DNA from 4 places in the Vreelandella aquamarina genome. Region 2 is predicted to be linked to each of the others. Evidence: predicted binding sites of a transcription regulator. Region 2 holds the regulator's gene; each other region holds the start of a gene.
The links. Region 2 encodes LexA, which represses DNA repair genes until DNA is damaged. Its sites were predicted from a motif close to TACTGTNTANNTANACAGTA; they were not measured.

Region 1 (5,393 bases), 1.4 Mb from region 2:
GTGCGGCTTGATGGAAACCTGAACGTACAGATCGCCCGCCGGGCCACCGTTCACGCCGCTCTCGCCTTCGCCGTTGAGACGAATACGGTCGCCGGTATCCACACCCGGCGGAATCTTCACCGAGAGCGTGCGGGTTTCACGCACGCGGCCTTCGCCGTTACATTTGTGGCACGGCACTTTGATGTGCTGGCCACTGCCGTGACAGGTCGGGCAGGTTTGCTGAACCGCGAAGAAGCCCTGCTGCATGCGTACCTGACCGTGGCCGTGGCAGGTGGGGCAGGTCTCTTTGGTGGAGCCCGGCTCGGCACCGCCGCCGTCACAGCGGTCACACTCGATATGGCGCGGGACGCGGATATCCACCGTGGTGCCCGCCACCGCGCTCTCTAGATCCAGCTCTAGGTTGTAGCGCAGGTCGGAACCCCGTGCGGGTGCGTTGGGCCCACGACGACGGCCACCGCCGCCACCGAAGATATCGCCAAACACATCGCCGAAGATGTCGCTGAAATCGCCAGCGCCGCCGCCACCGAAGCCACCGCCGCCAAAGCCGCCGCCCTGGCCATCCACACCGGCATGACCGAACTGGTCGTAGGCCGCGCGTTTCTCGCCGTCGCTCAAGACTTCGTAGGCTTCCGACACTTCACGGAATTTTTCCGCTGCGGTGTTATCGTCCGGGTTTCGATCAGGGTGGAATTTTTGCGCCAGACGGCGATAGGCCTTTTTGATCTCTTTCTGATCGGCCCCTTTTTCGACACCCAGGACTTCGTAATAATCGCGTTTGGACATGGGTCCTACGCCTCCTGGTTAGCTACGCACTATAGGCGTCTCGGCCGCGGAAACAGCAACGCGGGAGTTGCCTCCCGCGTCACCGCTTTCCTTGGCAGAAAGAGGTGGGTTACTGCTTCTTCTTGTCGTCGTTGACTTCTTCGTACTCGGCGTCAACCACGTCATCGTCCTGCTTGGTGTTGGCCTCTTCTGCACCTTCACCACCCGCCTGCGCGGCGTCTGCCTGCTCAGCATACATCTTCTGCGCCAGCTGGCCGGACACTTCGGTCAGCGCATCCAGTTTCTTCTGGATATCGTCCTGGTCATCGGTTTTCACCGCTTCTTCCAGCTCGGCGATGGCGTTTTCGATGGCCTGTTTCTCGTCATCGGTCGCCTTGTCGCCCGCTTCTTGAACGGTCTTGCGAGTGGCGTGAATCATGCCGTCCGCTTGGTTACGCAGCTGCACCAGCGCTTCGAACTTTTTATCTTCGTCCGCGTGGGCTTCAGCGTCGCGTACCATTTGCTCGATCTCTTCATCGGAGAGGCCGCTGGACGCTTTGATGACGATGGACTGCTCTTTGCCGGTTGCCTTATCTTTGGCAGACACGTTCAGGATACCGTTGGCATCAAGGTCGAACGCCACTTCGATCTGCGGTACACCGCGCGGTGCCGGCGGAATGTCGGCGAGGTCGAAGCGACCCAGCGACTTGTTCTGCGACACTTGCTTACGCTCACCCTGGACGACGTGAATGGTCACGGCAGTCTGGTTGTCATCCGCGGTCGAGAAGGTTTGGGTCTTCTTGGTCGGGATGGTGGTGTTCTTGTCGATCAGCGGCGTCATCACGCCACCCAGGGTTTCGATACCCAGGGTCAGCGGGGTCACGTCAAGCAGCAGTACGTCTTTAACGTCGCCACCCAGAACACCGCCCTGAATCGCAGCACCCACGGCCACTGCTTCGTCCGGGTTCACGTCTTTACGCGCTTCTTTACCGAAGAAGTCTGCCGCTTTCTTCTGAACCATCGGCATACGGGTCTGACCGCCGACCAGAATCACTTCGTCGATTTCAGACGCGGACAGGCCTGCATCTTTCAGCGCCATTTTGCACGGCTCGAGCGAACGCTGAACCAGGTCTTCGACCAGCGACTCCAGCTTGGCACGGGTCACCTTCACGTTGAGGTGTTTCGGGCCAGTGTTGTCGGCGGTGATGTACGGCAGGTTCACGTCGGTCTGCTGCGCGCTGGAAAGCTCGATCTTGGCTTTCTCGGCGGCTTCTTTCAGACGCTGCATGGCCAGATTGTCGCCAGACAGATCGATACCGCTGTCCGACTTGAACTGGTCGACCAGATAGTTGATCAGCGCCAGGTCGAAATCTTCACCACCCAGGAAGGTGTCGCCGTTGGTCGCCAACACTTCGAACTGCGTTTCGCCATCAACGTCGGCGACTTCGATGATGGAGATATCGAAGGTACCGCCACCCAGGTCGTATACCGCGATGGTTTTATCACCACGGGATTTGTCCATGCCGTAGGCAAGCGCTGCGGCGGTCGGCTCGTTGATGATGCGCTTGACGTCCAGACCGGCAATGCGGCCCGCATCTTTAGTAGCCTGACGCTGGCTGTCGTTGAAGTAGGCCGGTACGGTGATGACCGCTTCGGTGACCGCTTCGCCGAGATAGTCTTCGGCGGTCTTCTTCATTTTCTTCAGCACTTCCGCGCTTACCTGCGGCGGTGCCATTTTTTTGCCTTTCACTTCTACCCACGCATCGCCGTTATCAGCTTCAGCGATTTTGTAGGGCACCATCTTGATGTCTTTTTGAACGACGTCGTCTTTGAAGCGACGGCCGATCAGACGCTTGATGGCGTAAAGGGTGTTTTCCGGGTTGGTCACGGCCTGGCGCTTGGCGGCCTGACCTACCAGGGTTTCGCCGTCGTCGGTGTAGGCAATGATGGAAGGCGTGGTACGACCGCCTTCGGCGTTTTCAATGACTTTAGCGCTGTCACCATCGAGCACGGCCACACAAGAGTTAGTGGTGCCCAGGTCGATACCAATAATGCGTCCCATAGCAAAAACCTCGAATTCGGTTGAAACAAAACTGATGTTTTACGCCGCTGTTACTTACTTGGCGTCTGCGGGTTTTCCCGCGAGTTGCCCTTTATTTGGGGGCCGCTTGCAGCATTTCAAGGGCTTTTTTTACTGCAATGCGTCAACGCGGCTTAATTCGCTTTTTGGCTGACCACGACCATGGCAGGGCGAACGAGGCGGCCGTTCAGCAGATAGCCCTTCTGCATCACATCCATCACGGTGTTGGGGTCGAGCTCTGGGTTCGGCACCATCGCCATGGCTTCATGCACCTGTGGGTCGAAGGGCTCGCCCTGGGGCTCGATGCTTTCGACGCCAAACTTGCTCAGCACGTCTAGCTGCATCTTGAGGGTCATGGAGACACCTTCACGATGCACGTCGGACGCGTCGTCCTGCATGCTTTCCAAGGCTTTCTCAAGGCTATCCACCACGGGCAGCAGCTCTTTGACGAACTTCTCCAGGGCAAACTTGCGCGCTTTTTCGGCTTCTTGCTCCGCTCGGCGGCGAACGTTTTGAGCTTCGGCAGCGGCGCGCAGCGCTTGGTCTTTGGCTTCCGCTAGGCTCTGCTCCAGCTCTTCTACCTGGGCGGCCAACACGTCGGCTTCGGGGCTGCCGGCGCTGCCTTCCAGCGGCGCATCGTCATCGATCAGCCCTTCCAGTTCGCCTTCCACCAACCGCTCCTCGGCAGATTGGTCGGTGACCTCTGCTTCCTGCTCTTGGCGTGCCAGCTCATCTTCCAACGGGGTTTGCGGTTCTTTTGCCATGCCTTGCTCCTGAAATAAGTAACGGTGCCGGTGGCGGCCACCTGAGTTAAGTAGCGGGTGTTAACCACGTATGCAGCCTATATGGGGGCCATAAAAGCCATCTCAAGAGGGGCATTGAAGTGAGTTATCGACTACTGTATAAAACAACAATTATTGGATAAGTATCCAGCTTCTGTGCCGCACCGCCTCAGGAGGCCTTATGCTTACGCAGCTAGCGATCCAAGACTACGCGATCGTTGATCGTCTCGAACTCGACCTGACCCGGGGCATGACCGCCATTACGGGCGAAACTGGGGCGGGTAAATCCATTCTGTTGGGTGCCCTGGGGCTCTGCCTGGGCGAGCGCGCCGATACGGGTAGCGTGCGCCACGGCTGCGAGCGAACCGATCTCTCCGCCCGTTTCGATATTCAGCATCTGCCCGCCGCTACCGAATGGCTGGTGGCCCGCGAACTGCCCGCCGACGAGTGCCTGCTGCGCCGCGTGGTCACTGCCAACGGCCGCTCCAAGGCGTGGATCAACGGCCACCCGGCGACCATTGCCGATTTGAAATCCCTTGGCGAACAGTTGATTCAGATTCATGGCCAGCATGCCCACCAAGCCTTGATGCGGGAAGAGACGCACTTGGCGCTACTGGATGATTACGCCGGACTTCGCGAACGCAGCCAGCAGCTCGCCGAGACGTTCCGCGAGTGGCGCAGCGCTCGCCGTCGGCTGAAAAAACTCAGTGAAGAGGGCAGCGAAGTCGAGGCCAAACGCCAACTGCTGCGCTATCAAGTCGAGGAGCTGGATCAGCTAGACCTTGCCGAAGGCGAGCTGCAAACCTTGGAAGAGGAACAGCACACCCTGGCCCACGCCGAAGAGACCCTGCGTGAAACCCAGTTTGCCGCCGACTGCTGCGAAAGCGATGAAGGGGGCGCCCTGTCGCTTCTCAACCAAGCCTACGCCCACCTGAGCGCGCTGCCCGGCAGCGATAAAGGCACGCTTGCCAACACGCTCACCATGTTGAGCGATGCACGCATTCAAGTCGAAGAAGCCGCCAGTGAGCTGCACCGACTGGCCAGCACTACCGAACTGGATCCAGAGCGGCTGGCGTGGGTAGAGGAGCGGATGGGCGACGTACACCGCATTGCCCGTAAGCACCACGTCGCGCCCGAAGAGATTTGTGCGCTGCATGCCCAACTCAAACAGGAAGTGGCGCAGCTCGAAGCCAGCGATGACGATCTAGAAGCCCTCAGCAGCCAAGTGGCCGAGTACCGCGAGCGTTACCGCAGCGAGGCCAAGCAGCTCACCGAAGCACGTCAGAAGGCCGCCGTGCGTCTGGGCAAAGAGGTGCAGCAGCAGTTGGCCTTCTTGGCCATGGGCAAAGCACGCTTCGAAGTGGACGTCACCCCGCGCGAAACGCCTTCCCCCGAGGGCTTGGACCACGTGCAATTCCTGATCAGCGCCAACCCGGGCCAACCCGCCCGGCCGCTCACCAAGGTCGCTTCCGGGGGCGAGCTGTCGCGCATCAGCTTGGCCATTCAAGTGGTGGCGGCGTCGCATTCGACGATTCCGAGCCTCGTCTTCGATGAAGTGGACGTGGGTATTTCTGGGGCAACGGCGGAAATCGTCGGCCAACTGCTGCGGAAGCTGGGGGAAAACGGTCAGGTGATGACCGTGACCCACCTGCCTCAAGTGGCCGCTCAAGCGCACCAGCATCTGCACATAGAAAAGCGCGCCAAGCGAGACACCACGCTCACCCACATGGCGCTGCTGGACGAGCGCGGCCGGATCAGCGAGCTGGCGC
Region 2 (5,393 bases):
ATGCCCTTAGGCGCAAAAATCCCTGGGGCGTTACGCCAATAGCCTTTGTAATCCATACCAAAACCGAAAACGTAACGGTCGGCCACTTCCAGACTGCAGTAGTCGGCCTTCAGACCCGGCACTGCTTTACGGTCGTGCTGCTTGTCGACCAGTACGGCGGTCGTGACACTGGCGGCCTGCGCCTCTTTGCAGTATTCGAGGATGGCGGCCAGCGTCGCCCCTTCGTCCAGAATGTCATCGACGATGACCACATGACGTCCCGCCATGGGCACTTCAGGCGAGACGCGCCAGAAAAGCTCACCACCGCGCAGTTCGTTCCGATACCGCGTGGCGTGCAGGTAATCCACCTCTAGCGGGAACCCCAGACGTGTCAACAAGTGCCCCGTCGTGATGAGCCCACCGTTCATGACGCAATAAAACACCGGCAGCTTGTCGCCCAAGTCACGCGTGATCTCCTCTGCCATGCGATCCAGCGCCCGCTCTACCTGTTCTTGCGAAATCAGGCAGTCGGCGTTATCCATCAACTCACGCATGGAATCCAGCGATTCAAGCGCTTCTGTATCCAACTTGGACATGCTACTTCTCCACAAAGCCTTCAAAAAGATAACGGTATAAAAATCAGTGTGCCAACGCGTCGAGTTTGGCATGGGTGCGCCGCCAGCGACCAAGCGCAGCCAAAGCATCGAGCTCTGGCCTTGCGCGACCGTAACGTAATTTGGCAGGACGTTTGTTCAACACCCCGTCACAGGCGTGAACGACTTCAAGAGCCGCCGCACGATCATTACATATCAGCAGCATGTCACAGCCAGCCGCCAGAGCTGCCTTGGCGCGCTCCGCGGGGCCACCGGCTTCGTGCGCACCGGCCATGCTCAAATCATCCGAGAAAATACACCCTTTGAACCCGAGCGATTCACGCAGCATGCCCAGCCATGTTGGCGAAAATCCGGCGGGACGTTTGTCAAAAGCCGAATAGATCACATGGGCCGGCATGATGCCGTTCAAGACGCTCGCCAACTCGCGAAACGGCACGAGGTCGCGGGCTTTCAATTCCGCCAGCGTCCGGTCATCGACGGGTAGCGCCACGTGGGAGTCTGCCGCCACGCCCCCATGGCCGGGAAAGTGCTTACCCACGGCGGCCATGCCGGCATCATGCAAGCCTTCGACAAACGCATGGCCAAGTTTGGCCACGTGAAGCGGGTCACTGCTGAAGCTGCGCTCACCAATCACGCTGGACACGCCACTTTCCACGTCCAATACGGGAGCGAAGCTAATATCCAGCCCGCAGGCGGCCATCTCCATGCCTAACAGCCAGCCGGTATCTTTGGCGAGGCTCAAACCTGCTACTGGGTCGGTGGCGAACAGCTCACCAAGACGCGCCATGGCGGGTAACCGGGTAACGCCCTGCTTGATTCGCTGGACACGCCCCCCCTCTTGATCGATCCCCAGCAGCAAATCGCCTCTCACACGACGAATGCTCTCGCACAGCTTGCGAACTTGATATGCGTCTTCGACGTTACGGGCAAACAGAATCACACCGCCCACGGCGGGATCTTTTAGCAGGCGCTTTTCCGCGTTGGATAACTGTGGCCCTTCTAGGTCAAGCATGACCGGGCCGATGGGTTGCGTCATGGTGGTGAATCCAACAAAAAAGGGCGCCATTCTAGACTAACCGCTTAGCGTGTCAAAATTCTGGCAGGACGCCGCATCAATGGGCTTAATGAAGCCAAACCGGCGTACCGGGCTGGGCATGGTCGAATAAGAAGTGTAAATCGTCATTGCGCAGGCGTATGCAACCGTGAGAAGCGGCCTCGCCCATGGGCTGGTCCTCGGGGGTACCGTGCAGATAAATATAGCGCCGCTGGGAATCCACGCTCCCTCCGCGGTTCACACCCCGCTCCAACCCGCACAGCCATAGAATGCGCGTCAAAATCCAGTCGCGCGAGGGGTGCGCGGCCGCAAGCTCTGGCGAAAAGACTTCGCCTGTCCAGCGGCGACCACGAAACACGGCATTATCCGGACAACCGCGGCCAATCGACGCTCGCACATAGTGCCAGCCAAGCGGTGTTTGACCGCTACCCTCTTCCTGCCCCACGCCTGCCAGCCCCGTCGAAATCGCACACTCATGCTGAATGTCGTTCCCTTGCCACCAGCACAGCCTCTGGCGCTGGGTATCGATCTCTATCCAACCCCCGCGTGTTGGCGGCAGCTCAGCTAGCTTGGGCGTTACCATGGTGACCCTCTTCAACCACAGCGGGTAACGGTGCATTCATGGCCGCCACTACGACAGGACGCAGCCGTCGCACCAAATCACGCACCGTGACCTGCTCTTGATAATCCTTGGCAGCAATATCGCGCAGTGCATCCAGCCCTGACAGCGTGAATATTACCGTTCCTAACATAAAGTGTAGCCGCCAGAAGCGCTCGGCGTCCGGCAGATCCGGCGTCGCTTTGCGCACCAGCTCCGTAAAACGGGTGAACACATCACCATACTGCTGCTGGATGTAACGCCTCAAATGTCCCTGCGCTTGGCTGTAGGCCAACCCTAGCAGTCGCATGAACACTTTTAAGCTATTGCGCTCGGCGGGAACGGCGAGCACCGTGGTCGCCATGGTTTCCAGCAACACTTCTAGGGGAATCGGCTGGCCCTGGTAGCGCGCCTCTAGTTCATCCAGTGCGGTATGAAAGCGCGCCGAGAACGGATCGAGATAGCGGGCGAACACCGCTTGAATCAGCGCCTTTTTGGAACCAAAGTGGTAATTCACGGCGGCCAAATTGACCCGCGCCTTGCTAGTGATATTGCGCAGCGACGTCTCGGCAAAGCCTCGCTCTGCAAATAGCACCTCTGCCGTATCCAAAATACGCGTTACCGTATCCGACTGGGCCATAACGCCCTCCAAAAAACAGGTGTTTTAAACAACGCTGAATACTATGCCATTCGCTTTGCTGGCTCAATCTCTTATCCAATTCGTGCCTAGTCATTGACGGGTTTCATGTTTGTCTAGCTTTCGTGGTCCTCGCCATGTACTGGACAGAGCAACATACTGTATACTTAACCACATACTGATTAAGCCGACATGTAGCTACTGTCTTTTCACTGTTTTGGAGTTTGGTATGTCGCGTCCACTCACAGCACGTCAGCAGCACGTATTTGATTTCATCGTTAAGACCATGGGTGAGCTGGGTTATCCGCCAACGCGCGCCGAAATCGCCAAAGCGCTTGGCTTCCGCTCTCCCAATGCAGCGGAAGAGCACCTGCGCGCGTTAGAGCGCAAGGGGGCCATTCGCATTATTCGTAATACGTCCCGTGGGATCCGTCTGCCTAATCAAGAGCCGCTGGAACCTGCCGATACGCCAGCCCCTGCCACAGCATCGGTCGCCGCTGACCCTCTCCCCAACGGATTGCCCGTGATTGGTGAAGTGGCCGCTGGCAGCCCGATTCTGGCCGCCGAGCACATTGACCGTTACTGCCCGTTGCCTGCCGAGTACTTCACGCCCAAGGCCGATTATTTATTGCGGGTACGCGGCCTCTCCATGAAAGATGTCGGCATTTTGGAAGGCGACTTACTGGCCGTTCACCGTACCGACCGCGTGCGGGATGGTCAGATCGTGGTAGCACGACTAGAAGACGAAGTCACGGTCAAGCGTTTTAAACGCCAGGGGCATCAAGTGACGTTGATTGCCGAGAACGCCGACTTTGCCCCCATCGAGATCGATCTGCGCACGCAGCAACTGGATATCGAAGGCGTCGGCGTTGGGGTAATTCGTGGAGGCAACGGTCAGGCACTGGGCTGATCCTCACCGACGCTCTGCATACACTCGCCTGCGTTACTGGGAGTCGATATAACGGTGGTCATTGAACGTGGCCACCCAGTTCGGATGGTAGACCAGCAGGATGCTGAGCAGCATCCCCGTAATGAAGGCCTCGGAAGGCATCAGCAGTGGTAAAAAGCGGGCATACTCTTGAGCCAGATACACGGCTTCAGGGTCAGTGCCCGCCATGAGGATGAGCGCCACCGCCGACAGTCCACCCACCAATGTCGACAGCGCCGCACCAAAAAAGCCACAGGCAAATAGAAAGACCATCAAATTATCCGGCAGCCGGCGATCAACCAGCCGCCACACCACGCCTGTCACCATGGCAGGTACGATGCCGGTGACCAGCACGTTTGCCCCCAGCAGGGCCCAGTCGTTTCGTCCAATCGCCACCATGGCAACGTTGATCATCAGGTTGCTGATGAGCGCTAACGGCATTTTGAATACCAGCGTCATTAGTACCGTAAAGACCAAATGCAGCGTCAGCCAATCCACCGCTTGCGCACGTAGCTGCCAAAACAGCATGACGATCAGGGTTGCGGCCAGCCAGCGGTGCTGAAGCGCCGGATCATCCAGAAGAGGTTGCCAGGGGCGCAGCCAAACGCACCAGCCCATCACACCCAGTGACAACAACCCACTCATCACGAGCGCCCACGGTGCCAATACGCTTTGTGCAAAGGACATAGCGCCCCCAGAATCGATTAACTAAAGACGACCGTCTTATTGCCGTGGATGAGTACGCGATCTTCCAAGTGCCAACGCAAGCCGCGAGCCAGCACCGCTTTCTCCACGTCGCGACCAAACCGAACGAGGTCGGTAGGCGTATGACAGTGGCTGACCCGATGAATGTCTTGCTCGATGATCGGCCCGGCGTCCAGCTCTTCGGTCACGTAGTGGCATGTCGCACCGATCAGCTTCACGCCCCGCTCATAGGCTTGATGGTAGGGCTTGGCACCGGCAAACGACGGCAGGAAGCTGTGGTGGATGTTGATGACTCGACCTGCATAGCGCTCGCACAACGAGGGCGGCAGTATTTGCATATAGCGGGCCAGCACGACACAGTCTGCACGGGCCGCGTCGATCCGCTCTTGCACCTGGTCGAACGCCGGCTGTTTGTTGGCAGGATCGACCGGCACATGATGGTAGGGAATACCGTACCACTCGGTGAGCGAACGCATATCGTCATGGTTGGAAATCACGCTGACGATATCGCAATCCAACTCCCCTGCCTGCCAGCGGTAGAGCAAGTCGACCAAACAGTGAGACTCTCGGGATACCATCAACACCACGCGGCGGCGTTTCTCGGTATCCACCAGCGACCACTGCATATCGAACTCCGCCGCGACGGGTTCGAACGCGGAACGCAGCGCCTCTGCCGACATGCCGAGTGAGTCCGCCAGAATTTCATAGCGCATGAAAAAGCGGCCAGTCTCTAAATCCGAGTGCTGGCTTGCCTCGGTAATGGAACCACCCTGCTGAGCAATAAAGCTTGAGACACGCGCCACAATGCCCACTTGGTCTGGGCAGGAAACAACTAACCGGTAATAATGAGACATCACAAACACTCTTAACGTATTTAA
Region 3 (5,393 bases), 240 kb from region 2:
TTTGCCAAGGCGGGCAGCGCGACACGCAGCCCGTTGGGGAAGTCTCCATGAGAGCCGTGATTGAAGTGCCCCCTGGTGAGCAGGTGCCCTTGGATGGACTGCTGGAAACGCCCGGCTGGCTGGATACCGCCACGCTCACTGGGGAAAGCGTGCCCTGTTATCTGCATGCTGGGCAGCGCGTCTATGCGGGCTGCCGCTATGCGGCGGGGCTAAACGCAGCGCCTTTGAAGGTGACTGTGACGGCCACCGTCGGCCAGCGGCGGGTGGATAAACTGTGCGAGCAAATGCGCCGCGCCCAGGCAAAAAAGGGCGAATTGCACAAGCTGGCCGACCGCTTTGCCTCATGGCTAAGCCCCGTAGCGCTGCTGCTGGCTGTGCTGACACTCCCACTCGGGCTGCTATTGGGCCTTGGTCTAGAAGACGCTGCTGTGCGTGCGCTTTCTGTTTTAGTGGTGGCTTGCCCCTGCGCGGTGGGGCTGGCGGTTCCGCTGGCAAGCCTTGCCGGTAGCAGCCAAGCGTTACAGCAGGGCATTGCGCTTCGCGACCCTGCTGCTTTTGAAACCCTGGCGAACGTACGCGGCATTGCCTTCGATAAAACCGGTACGCTCACCCGGGGTCAGCATCAGGTAGTGCACGCCGCACTGCGCCAGGGCGAAGATCTCACGATTTTTCAGACGATGCTGCACAGCGCCGTCAGCCAAAGCGAACACCCGCTAGCCAGCGGTTTGCTGGACTGGGCGAACAAGGCTGAAACAGCAACGCCGCCCAAGGCACTTCATAAAGTACTTCATCTTGAGGAGCATCCCGGCAAAGGCCAGCAAACAACGTTTCAAAACGGAGAGCGATGGTGGTCAGGTAGCGCCGCATGGATAGAGCAGCAGCTGGGCACATCGTTGCCAGATAACGCCCAACACCCTGACTACGCCTTTGCTTCACAGGTGGTAGTAGCCAACAGCCGCGGTTGGCTTGCCACGCTCTACTGTGCCGACCAGCCGGTAAGCGATGCGACAGCGAGCCTTGCCGAACTACAGCGCTCAGGGTACATCGTGGCGCTGATCAGCGGCGACCGCCAGGGGCCGGTGGGCTGGCTTGGCCTGCAGGTGGGGCTAGCAAAAAACGCGTGCTACGCCCAGCGTTCGCCGGAAGCCAAAGCTGCGCTGCTCAAAGCGCTGCCATCGCCCACGCTCTATGTGGGCGACGGGGTGAACGATACCTTGAGCCTTGCCGAAGCCGGGGTAGGCGTCGCCCCCATGCAAGCCAGCGAAGCCGCCCGCAACGGAGCGGCCGCACAGCTGCTTTGGCCTGGGGTGAGCGGTATCGTAAGGCTATTGGCACTGGCTAAGCGCACCCGCCGAGTCATGGTACAAAACCTAGTGTTTTCGGCGCTTTATAACACGCTGGCGCTTGGGCTGGTGATAATGATGGCGGTACCGCCCTTGGCCGCCGTACTGGCGATGGCAGCAAGCTCGCTCAGCGTGACGTTAAATACAGCGCGCCTTGCGTGGGCAGAGCCTGACGAGGCTAGCGATAGCCCAGTACCTGCCCTAAGCGCTCAGCGTTCGATGCCACCCACTGAGGGTCAATCGCGCCCCACTGCTTAATGGTGTAGTGGCCAATGTTGTGGCGCTCGCCGTCGCCTTTTTCAAATACGCACTCAATATCCAATTCCCCCAGGGACGTAATGGTGTCTTGGGCGGTGCGCCTCGGCATGCCGGTGGCTTCCATCAGCGCGGGTACGCTGGCCACGCCTTGCTCAATCAAGTGGGCCACGTAAAGGCGGCGGTAAAAGCTGGATTTTGTTTTGCTGAGCGACATGGAGAGGGCGTCTTCTTAGTGATGGGTATTCCTGCAGTCTAATCAAATAAATCCCCCTGTGCCCGGGGCGGGCGAAAATCACGGGTATTCAGCCCCTGCTCGGTGCGTGGCTGCATGTTCCATTGGCGGCTAGCACGCTGAAACCGCTGGGCGATTAAGTCAGCGAATACTCCCTCACCGCGAAAGCGCTTACCAAAGGCCGCATCGTAGGTTTTACCGCCCCGGCACTGGCGCATCAAACTCATTACCTTAGCGGCGCGCTTGGGGTAGTGGGCTTCTAGCCACGCTTCAAACAGCGGCGCGACCTCGTGGGGTAGCCTCAGCAGCATCCAGGTGGCGGTGCGCGCCCCGGCACGGCTGGCGGCTTCCAGAATGCGCTCAATTTCGTGGTCGGTCAGGCCGGGAATAATCGGCGATACCAGCGTGCCCACCGGTATTCCCGCCGTGTTTAGCTCACGAATCACTTTCAGGCGTGCCTGCGGCGATGCCGCACGGGGTTCCAGCGTGCGTTTTAGGTTAGCGTCTAGGCTGGTCAAGCTCACGAACACCCGCACCAAGCGATGCTCCGCCATTTCTGCTAGTAGATCGATATCCCGCAAAATCAGCGTGCTTTTCGTCACTAGCGTCACCGGGTGGCGGCAAGCCAACAGCAATTCCAGCAAGCGGCGGGTGGTTTGGTAGGTGGCCTCTAGCGGCTGGTAACAGTCGGTATTGCCGGAGAGGTTAATGGGGCGGCAAACATAGTGGGGGTGGCAAAGCTCCTCTTTTAAATGCTCCACCAGCCCGTGGCGGGCGATCAATTTGGTTTCAAAATCCAGCCCCGGTGATAAATCCCAATAGGCGTGAGAGGGACGCGCATAGCAGTAGACACAGCCATGCTCACAACCGCGATACGGGTTAAGCGAACGATCAAAAGGTAAGTCCGGCGAGTTGTTCCAAGAGAGCGCGCTTTTACTGGCTTCCTCGCGCACTTCTGTTGCCAGTGAGGTAGGGGCTTCTTCCTGCCACCAGCCATCATCCTCCGCCACGCTGCGGGTAGGGGCAAAACGATTATGCGGGTCGTAGGTTGCACCGCGCCCTTTATGCACGGTAGCGCGAGAGGGATCCAGTGATGTCATCTGCCACCTCATACGTAGTATCAATATATATGTGTATAAATACAGTATATGGGGTTTGCGCAGCACCGCAACCAAGCGGGCAGTACAGCCACGACAGCGCTAATGGTATTTTGGGAAAAGAGGGACGACTTACTTGGATGATTGCAGGAGGGAAAGCATGTACGCGACGAAGAATCAGCGTGTGGCGCTGATCATTATCGACATGCAGCAGGGCATGGCGACTGAAAAAGCGGGAGAGCGCAATAACCCGCAAGCCGAAGCCAACATTCAGCGACTGCTAGCCACTTGGCAGCAAAGCCAGCAGTCAGTGGTTCATGTGCGTCATCTCTCTCGCTCACCCGAATCGCCTTTTTGGCCCGGGCAGAGCGGCGTGCTATTCCAGCCTGCGTTTGAGCCACTCGCTACCGAACATATCGTCGATAAAAACGTGCCCGATGCGTTCACGCACTCTGGGTTAGAGCGCTGGCTACGCGTACGCGGCATCTATAAGCTGGTCATTGTAGGCGTCAGTACCAGTAATTCGGTCGAAGCCACGGTACGTTCAGCGGGGAATTTAGGCTTCGATACTTATGTGGTGAGCGATGCCACCTTCACATTCGCAAAGCAAGATTACGCTGGTATCTATCGCACTGGCGAAGAGGTGCATGCGATGTCGCTTGCGAATTTAGACGGGGAGTATGCGGAGGTTGTGAGTACGGAAGAGGCATTGGCCTTACTGTAAATCGGTTTACCACTCTCCGCTCTTGATCTGCGACGTTGCCTCAACCGGTGGATTGTAGATATAGCACCAGGCATCGCCATACTGTGTTGCCAACACCCTTCGGTCGTACATCCCCTTGTCGGGAGAGTTATGCAGGTAATCTTCTAGCTCATCCAATCGTGCTAGCTGTTCGGCGTAAATGGCATACACTTCCACCGTAACGCCTGTAGATGGCGTGAGCTTAGCGCCTGGGTAGGGGCCAAGGTCGTAAAGTGTGATTCCCGTTAAACGGTCTTGGCCCAGCATGTCAGCGCCGTTTAGCCAGTGATGATTGCGATGGCCGTACTTTAACGTGCCGTATACCGCTACTCGTGGGCAGTGCTGGATGGCTTGGTGAAGATGCTGCATGGGTTCACCTTTTCACAATGTTCAATAAGCCACGGCTACGCGCCGATTGTCGACGGTTGAGAGCCACTCATTAGGCATTGACCCAAAAGCGCCCTGGCAGTCTGCCAAGGCGCTGTGCTTACTTACTTTTTATCCTAACGCTTCTTCCGCACCGGTTTTTTATCGCTGCTTGCTGGCTCGGCGCTATCGGCTTTGCGTGCGCTGGTGGGAAAGTGCGCTCGTACTAACTCCAAAAGCCCCTGCGTAGAAGCGTCGAAGTCGGCGGCGTTGGCATCGATGCGCTCGCTGATTTCACCGGCGATGCGCTTGCCTAGCTGTACGCCCCACTGGTCGAACGAGTTGATGTTCCAAATCACGCCCTGCACGAACACCTTGTGCTCGTAGAGCGCAATCAGCGCGCCCAGGTTTTTCGGCGTTAGCTCGTCGAGCAGCAGGGTGCTGGAGGGGCGGTTGCCGGGGCAGCTGTAGGGGTCGAGCTGGCTAAGCTCTTTGCTGTCGCCTTGGCTGCCTTCCATAAAGGCGTTGGCTTGGGCCAGCATGTTGGTCAGTAGCGCGAAGTGGTGGTCTTCCACGCCCGGTTCCGGCTTGAGCGAGGCGATAAAATCGATGGGCACATAGCGCGTGCCCTGGTGCAGCAGCTGGAAGAAGGCGTGCTGGCCGTTGGAGCCGGTTTGGCCCCACACAATCGGGCCGGTTTTGTAGTTCACCGGGTGGCCGAAAATATCCACCGACTTGCCGTTAGACTCCATATCCAGCTGCTGCAGGAAAGAGGGTAACTGGTTGAGCGCTTGGTCGTAGGGCACGATGGCCTGGGTTTCCGCGCCGATAAAGTTGATGTACCAGATGCCGATCAGCGCCATCAGTACCGGCATGTTCTGAGCGAAAGGCGCTTCGATAAAGTGCCGGTCCATCTCATGGGCGCCTTCCAGCAGCTCGATAAAGCCTTCAAAGCCAATCGAGAGCGCAATCGGTAAGCCGATGGAAGACCACATGGAGTAGCGGCCGCCCACCCAGGCCCAAAACTCAAACACGTTCTCTTCGCGAATACCGAACTCCATCGCCGCTTTGCGGTTGGTGGAAGCGGCAATGAAGTGCGCGCCCACGTCCGCGTCTTCGCCAGCGTTCTCCAGGAACCAGCGCCGCGCCGTCTTGGCGTTGAGCAGGGTTTCCTGGGTGGAGAAGGTTTTGGTAGAGACGATAAACAGCGTGGTGGCGGGGTCTAGCCGCGACAGCACTTTCTGTATATGGGTGCCGTCCACGTTGGAAACGAAGTGGAAGTGCAGCTCTGGGTGGCGATACTTCAACAGCGCACGCACTGCCATGTTGGGGCCAAGGTCCGAGCCGCCGATGCC
Region 4 (5,393 bases), 470 kb from region 2:
AAGTATCTAGGCAAAAAAATAAATTGAGCATTGGAGACAGGTACTGCCCCTGGGGCAGTACCTGTACCTTCGAGTATGAACGTTTACAGATACCCTTTTTCTGCGAATGACGTGCATCCATCACTCCCTACCACCACATGGTCAATCACCCGTATATCCATCAAGCCAAGCGCTTCCTTCAGTCGCTCGGTAATACGCCGATCCGCATCACTAGGCTCAGGGTCACCGCTGGGGTGGTTATGCACCAGAATGACAGCGGCGGCGTTGTAGGCGAGCGCTGCTTTTAGCACTTCCCGTGGGTACACGCTGGCAGAATCAATAGTGCCGCGAAACAGCTCTTCAAAGCGGATGACGCGGTGCTGGCTGTCGAGGAACAGCACGCTGAACACCTCATACTCATAGTCCTGAAGCAACAGCTGCAGATGCTCAAACGCTTGCGAAGGCTGAGTAATCTTGCGGCCTTTGGCGAGCTTGCGGCGTGCGAACCGCTTGGCCATGGTGATGATGTCGGTTTCTGTGACCGGCGAAGTGACTAAGTAGGTGCCCGCCACTTCACCGGCTTTGAGTTTGCTATGGGGCATGATGACCTCCAAAAAATAAAGATGCCGGGGTGGTGGCCCCGGCATCTATGTCGTTAATGGTTGAAAGGAATATCTGTGAAAGTGACCGTTCACGCAGCCATCACTTGGCTCATGCGCCGCTCCATCTCCTCATGAAATGCTTCGACTCGCTCAACAATCGTGCGGATCATGATGTCGTCACGGTAGGCACGTTTAATAAACAGCGGCATGCCAGGCCAATAACTCACAAAGTCGATCCACTCCCGCTCGCTAACCCACAGTCCACCTTGGCACTGAGCAACATGCTCGGCGGGAATCTCCCCGCTAAGCAGTACCTCTATTTGGAATTTGGGCAGCTTGGTTTTGATTTCCAGTAGGCCGTTATCACCTACCAAACTGTCTGGTGAGTAGCCCACCTCGTGATTGAGGATAATGCCCACTTCCTGTGGTTCCGGTTCACCAGCGGCATCGCAATAAAGCGTGCGTGCCACGCCTTCCAGCTCATGACCACGACGGGTATGCGCATTACCCTGAAATGGCTCGGCCAGTTCGCCGGTAATCCGCTCGCCAATCAGCTGATGCATATACGAAAAAGCCCCAGTGCCAAATCCACCGGGGCCTTTCCCGTTAACCAGCAGCGTTTTTAGCTCCGACATGGTGACGTGGCCTAAGCGCGCCGCCAGCCATTCAGGGGAGCCTTGCTCCATGTTGAGTATCTGCATGGATGCCTCCTTTACTCAGGTAGGGTTAGTACGCCGTTTACTTAACAGCTCGCTTAGTGAGGGACGCCCGCAGCTTGTCGAAGTCCGCCTGAGGCACCTGAACGGCAGAACCGTACTTGCCGCTGAACCACTCCTGGGTCGTGGCGGGGCATTGGCTGATCAGCCGCTGGATCTGCCCCGCCTGAAAGGGCGTTACTAGCTTTACTCTAGTGCTGGTGTTGCCGTTATCGTCCTGGCCTCGCGTGGTGATATTAAGCAGGGCACTCAGCACGTAGCGTTTGCCATAGCTAGTAGACGAGCCAAAGGCCTGTACTGCGTTTTTGTTGCCGCTTATATCCGCAGGCAGAAGCATACTGGTCTCTTCACGGTGGCCGTCCTTGTGCATCAACACACCGGTGACCTGAATGCCGCGCTCCTGCGTCTGAATACGGAAGCTCACTGCAAAGCCATGCTTCTGCATAATGGGCCGCACGGTATCGACGATATCTTCCAGCGTGGCGTATTTACCGTTATTGCCTTGGCCATGTTCTTCGATGCTGGGTAACTCGGTCTGCATCGCCGCCATCGCGGCGCTATAGGCCATCATGGCTTGTCGATCCATCACCCGTTCCTGCATTTGCAGCAAACGCTCCATCTTGTCGATATCAACGTCTGGGTTAAGCGCCGCACGCTCAATGACCTGAATGATAGCGGTGCTGTCGGCATGTGCCGGGGCTGAATTAGCCGGAACGGCCTGGAGGGAGGTGGTCGTTGTGTCGCGATTTACCACATTAGTGTTTGTTGCCATGGGGAGGCTCCTTGAACAGTCTTTAAATATCGCTGGGTAGTTCGTTGGGAGAAATAGGCGTTAAGCGCAGCTCAGCGCGGTAGAACTGGCCTTTAGCCATCACATAGGTTTCAGCGTGGGTTTGCTCTTTGGTGAGCAGGCGCTCGGTGAGCTGAGTGAGGGCAATATCGAGATCACGGTGAAGCAGTGCCATGGTGTACTCCTAACCAATAAAAACGCCCAGCCGGTAAGGGCTGGGCGTATGGTGTGATAGTGGAAAAACGTTAAACGATTATGAGAACCTGCGTTCCGGAGCGATAAAGCCAACGCCGGTCAGCTGACCAAGGCCAGCGCTGTATTCAGAGCTTCCTGCTTCAGCTGTGCGCCTTGGCCAAACCATGCAGAATCCATGCGGGTATCGTTACTGCGTGCCCGCTTGTCGTGATCGACGTACTCCGTTACGGCATTGAGCAGGCCCCAGGCCGTGTCTTTAGCGGTGATCAAGTGAGAACCGCGTCCTTCCCCTGATACAGCTTCTGCACCTTATTCAGCGCCCGGTAATTCGGTAGCTTGGAAGGGTCATCTATTGGCTTATCGATACCGCAGAGCACCGACTGAAAATACTGCTGCGCCTCGCGGTGATCGATCTTACGTTCCGCCAGTGCTTTCATCTGGTACATGAAGTCGTTCCACTGAGAGACCGAAATCCCCAGCTGACGCTTCACCGCACGCGGATCGAACTCTGAGCGATGCGGCACCTTCACCGCTTGCGACGTGCCATCAACGGCAATTTGCAGCGTGTTGTTGCACACAACCCGCACCGTGGTGGGCGTTGCCATGGTAGCGAGAGTGCCATCGCAGGAAGTAGCCAACAGCAGGTAGTCATTGACCTCATCCTGACCTTTGAGCGACGTGCTTAAGCCGCTACGGGCTAGCGCCCAGAACTTACGTCCGCCTTTGAGCACGCCAGCGGTTTCTAGCTCATACCCGGCGTACTCGGTCAGGTCACGGTAAAACTCCAAAATCTCCTCGGGCTGCACCACCTTATAGCGCTGTGACACCACCGACAGCGGTGCTTTAGTATCTGAGCGGTAGAGCACCTTTTGCTCAGGGAACGAGTGAATGCTGCCAAGGTGGCTAGCCCCTTCGGCAATAAAGCGTACTGGGGCTTCTTCAATGTGCCAATTCATACCAGCCTGTTGCTGCCAGACCTCCAGCGGTTGATGACGGTCGAGTTGCTGCCCCAGGCCATGCCAAGGGTTATCGCCAACGTAAGCCATTTGTTCAACGAGATGTGCCATGAGTCATTCTCCAGACATAAAAAAAGCGCCGACCAAAGGCCAGCGCGAGAAAGTGAGTAAGCAGATCATTCGCCCCACATGGGGCGAACAACGATGGGTTAAGCGTTAGGTGCTAAAGGCGGGTGGGTATCGCGATAAGTGCAGCCGCAAGACAAGCATAACCACGGTGTTCCGCTACCAACAGGCAGCCACTGCTCAAACAGCGAGTGGGCGATGCGCGAGCCGCTCTGGCCACCAGCAAACGCGCCCATCATCGCGGCAGGCAGCTCTGCGAGGGGAAAGCGAGTAACCGCAAGCGACAGCGGGCCGGTCATAGCCGTCGCCCGCCAGGCACCAATGGCACCGCCTAACAGGGTACTACCCACGACGCCAACGCGTTGGGCAGTCTCAAGGTTCAATGTGCGCGGTGATGCACAGCGTGTGCAGGATGGGGGCATAAACAGCGCTCCTATGCAGAGGAAAAAGGCTCCAGGGTGGTGGATGCATAGGAGTGATATAGGTCTGAATTTTTTTGGCTTTGACCTTTAAGGGCTTGCGTCATCAGGGTGCTTTATTGATACTGTTTTTTTATACAGTTAAAAAGAGGTGCCCTTATGTCTTTACCTGTTTCCTTTATAGGTCAAGCGGATGCCATGGCCTTGCCCAGTCCCTTACCGTTTTACTCCAGCGCCGTGCGTGCTGGGTTCCCCTCACCAGCGGATGACCACCTAGATACCGATTTGGATCTGCACACGTACGTCGTTAAGCGACCGGCAGCAACCTACTTTGTGCGCTCCGAAGGCGACTCCATGATCGGTGACGGTATTCACCATGGAGATTTGTTGGTGGTTGATCGCAGCCTGGAAGCGCTGCCAGGGCGAATTATCGTGATCTGTGTGGATGGGGAGCTCACGGTGAAGCGCCTTGAACGTGTGGGCCAACGTACTTACCTCTGTGCGAGTAACGCCGCTTACCCGCCCATTCCCATCGATGGCCGCGAATCCCATGTTTGGGGTGTCGTCACGCATGTGATTCACAGCTTGCCAGGGGCTACTGTGCAATGATCGCCTTGGTCGACTGCAATAACTTCTATGTCTCTTGCGAACGGGTGTTTAACCCGGCCCTCGAAGGACGTCCGGTGGGAGTGCTGTCTAATAACGATGGATGCGTAGTAGCTCGCAGTAACGAACTCAAAGCCCTGGGTGTGGAGATGGGGACAGCCATGCACCTGCTTGCACCGCATATTCGTCGCCAAGCGGTGTTGCTCTCCAGTAATTATGCCCTGTATGGCGATATGTCCCAGCGGGTTACCGAGGTGCTAGGCGAGTTTTCACCCCATGTGGAGGTGTACTCCATTGATGAAAGCTTTGTCGGCTTTCAGGGCTTTGACCCCGATACGTTGGAAGCGCGGGGCAAAGCCATGCGCGATACCGTTCGGCAGTGGACGGGCATTCCAGTGTGCGTGGGGTTTGCACCTACCCGCGTATTGGCCAAAGTGGCGAACCAAGCGGCTAAAAAACATCCCGCCTACAAACAGCACGGGGTGTGTAAGCTGATCGCTGATAGTGAAACGACCAAGGCACTGCTTAAGCAGTTGCCGGTGACCGAGCTATGGGGAGTGGCACGCCGTACCGGTGAACGTTTAAGGGTGATGGGTATTGAGTCCGCATGGGATCTGCGCGAAGCAGACCCTAAGCGTATTAGACAGCGCTTTAGTGTGGTGCAGGAACGCATCGTATGGGAGCTACGCGGGCAATCTGCCATCCAGTTGGATGACATGAGCTTACCCAAACAACAGATCATGGTATCGCGCTCATTCGGTAGGCTAACTGGCAATCCCCATGATCTACGCGAAGCCTTAAGGCAGCACGCCGCCAGAGCAGCTGAGAAGCTTCGAAAACAGCACAGCGTGACCAGCGCAGTCATGGTGTTTGTACGTACCAATCCGTTTCGTACCGACCTACCACAATATCAACAGCGTGTGGTCGTCTCCCTTGAAAGGCCCACCGATGATAGCCGGGACATCATCGCAGCAGCGGTTCAAGGCTTGCGGCGTCTCTGGCGC

Region 1: a site for LexA is predicted at 3,739-3,758, ahead of recN (DNA repair protein RecN). Genes of this name have one in related genera too.
Region 3: a site for LexA is predicted at 2,961-2,980, ahead of CTT34_RS07090 (PA0069 family radical SAM protein). Genes of this name have one in related genera too.
Region 4: a site for LexA is predicted at 3,907-3,926, ahead of CTT34_RS06020 (LexA family protein). Genes of this name have one in related genera too.

Annotation. Positions count from the first base shown of each region.
Region 1 covers NZ_CP024621.1:336,440-341,832, reverse strand. The annotation lists gene dnaJ (molecular chaperone DnaJ) at 1-783, opposite strand, end outside; gene dnaK (molecular chaperone DnaK) at 893-2,824, opposite strand; gene grpE (nucleotide exchange factor GrpE) at 2,977-3,606, opposite strand; gene recN (DNA repair protein RecN) at 3,806-5,393, shown strand, end outside.
Region 2 covers NZ_CP024621.1:1,693,226-1,698,618, reverse strand. The annotation lists gene CTT34_RS08225 (hypoxanthine-guanine phosphoribosyltransferase) at 1-575, opposite strand, end outside; gene nagZ (beta-N-acetylhexosaminidase) at 619-1,629, opposite strand; gene CTT34_RS08215 (L,D-transpeptidase) at 1,715-2,230, opposite strand; gene CTT34_RS08210 (TetR/AcrR family transcriptional regulator) at 2,208-2,885, opposite strand; gene lexA (transcriptional repressor LexA) at 3,112-3,792, shown strand; gene CTT34_RS08200 (energy-coupling factor ABC transporter permease) at 3,826-4,497, opposite strand; gene purU (formyltetrahydrofolate deformylase) at 4,515-5,369, opposite strand.
Region 3 covers NZ_CP024621.1:1,451,072-1,456,464, forward strand. The annotation lists gene CTT34_RS07080 (heavy metal translocating P-type ATPase) at 1-1,601, shown strand, start outside; gene CTT34_RS07085 (winged helix-turn-helix domain-containing protein) at 1,522-1,815, opposite strand; gene CTT34_RS07090 (PA0069 family radical SAM protein) at 1,854-2,933, opposite strand; gene CTT34_RS07095 (cysteine hydrolase family protein) at 3,091-3,654, shown strand; gene CTT34_RS07100 (gamma-glutamylcyclotransferase family protein) at 3,661-4,041, opposite strand; gene pgi (glucose-6-phosphate isomerase) at 4,176-5,393, opposite strand, start outside.
Region 4 covers NZ_CP024621.1:1,221,118-1,226,510, forward strand. The annotation lists gene radC (RadC family protein) at 84-626, opposite strand; gene CTT34_RS05995 (lambda exonuclease family protein) at 671-1,282, opposite strand; gene CTT34_RS06000 (ERF family protein) at 1,320-2,069, opposite strand; gene CTT34_RS06005 (hypothetical protein) at 2,092-2,262, opposite strand; partial or broken gene CTT34_RS06010 (DUF932 domain-containing protein) at 2,382-3,349, opposite strand; gene CTT34_RS06015 (hypothetical protein) at 3,448-3,786, opposite strand; gene CTT34_RS06020 (LexA family protein) at 3,943-4,392, shown strand; gene CTT34_RS06025 (Y-family DNA polymerase) at 4,389-5,393, shown strand, end outside.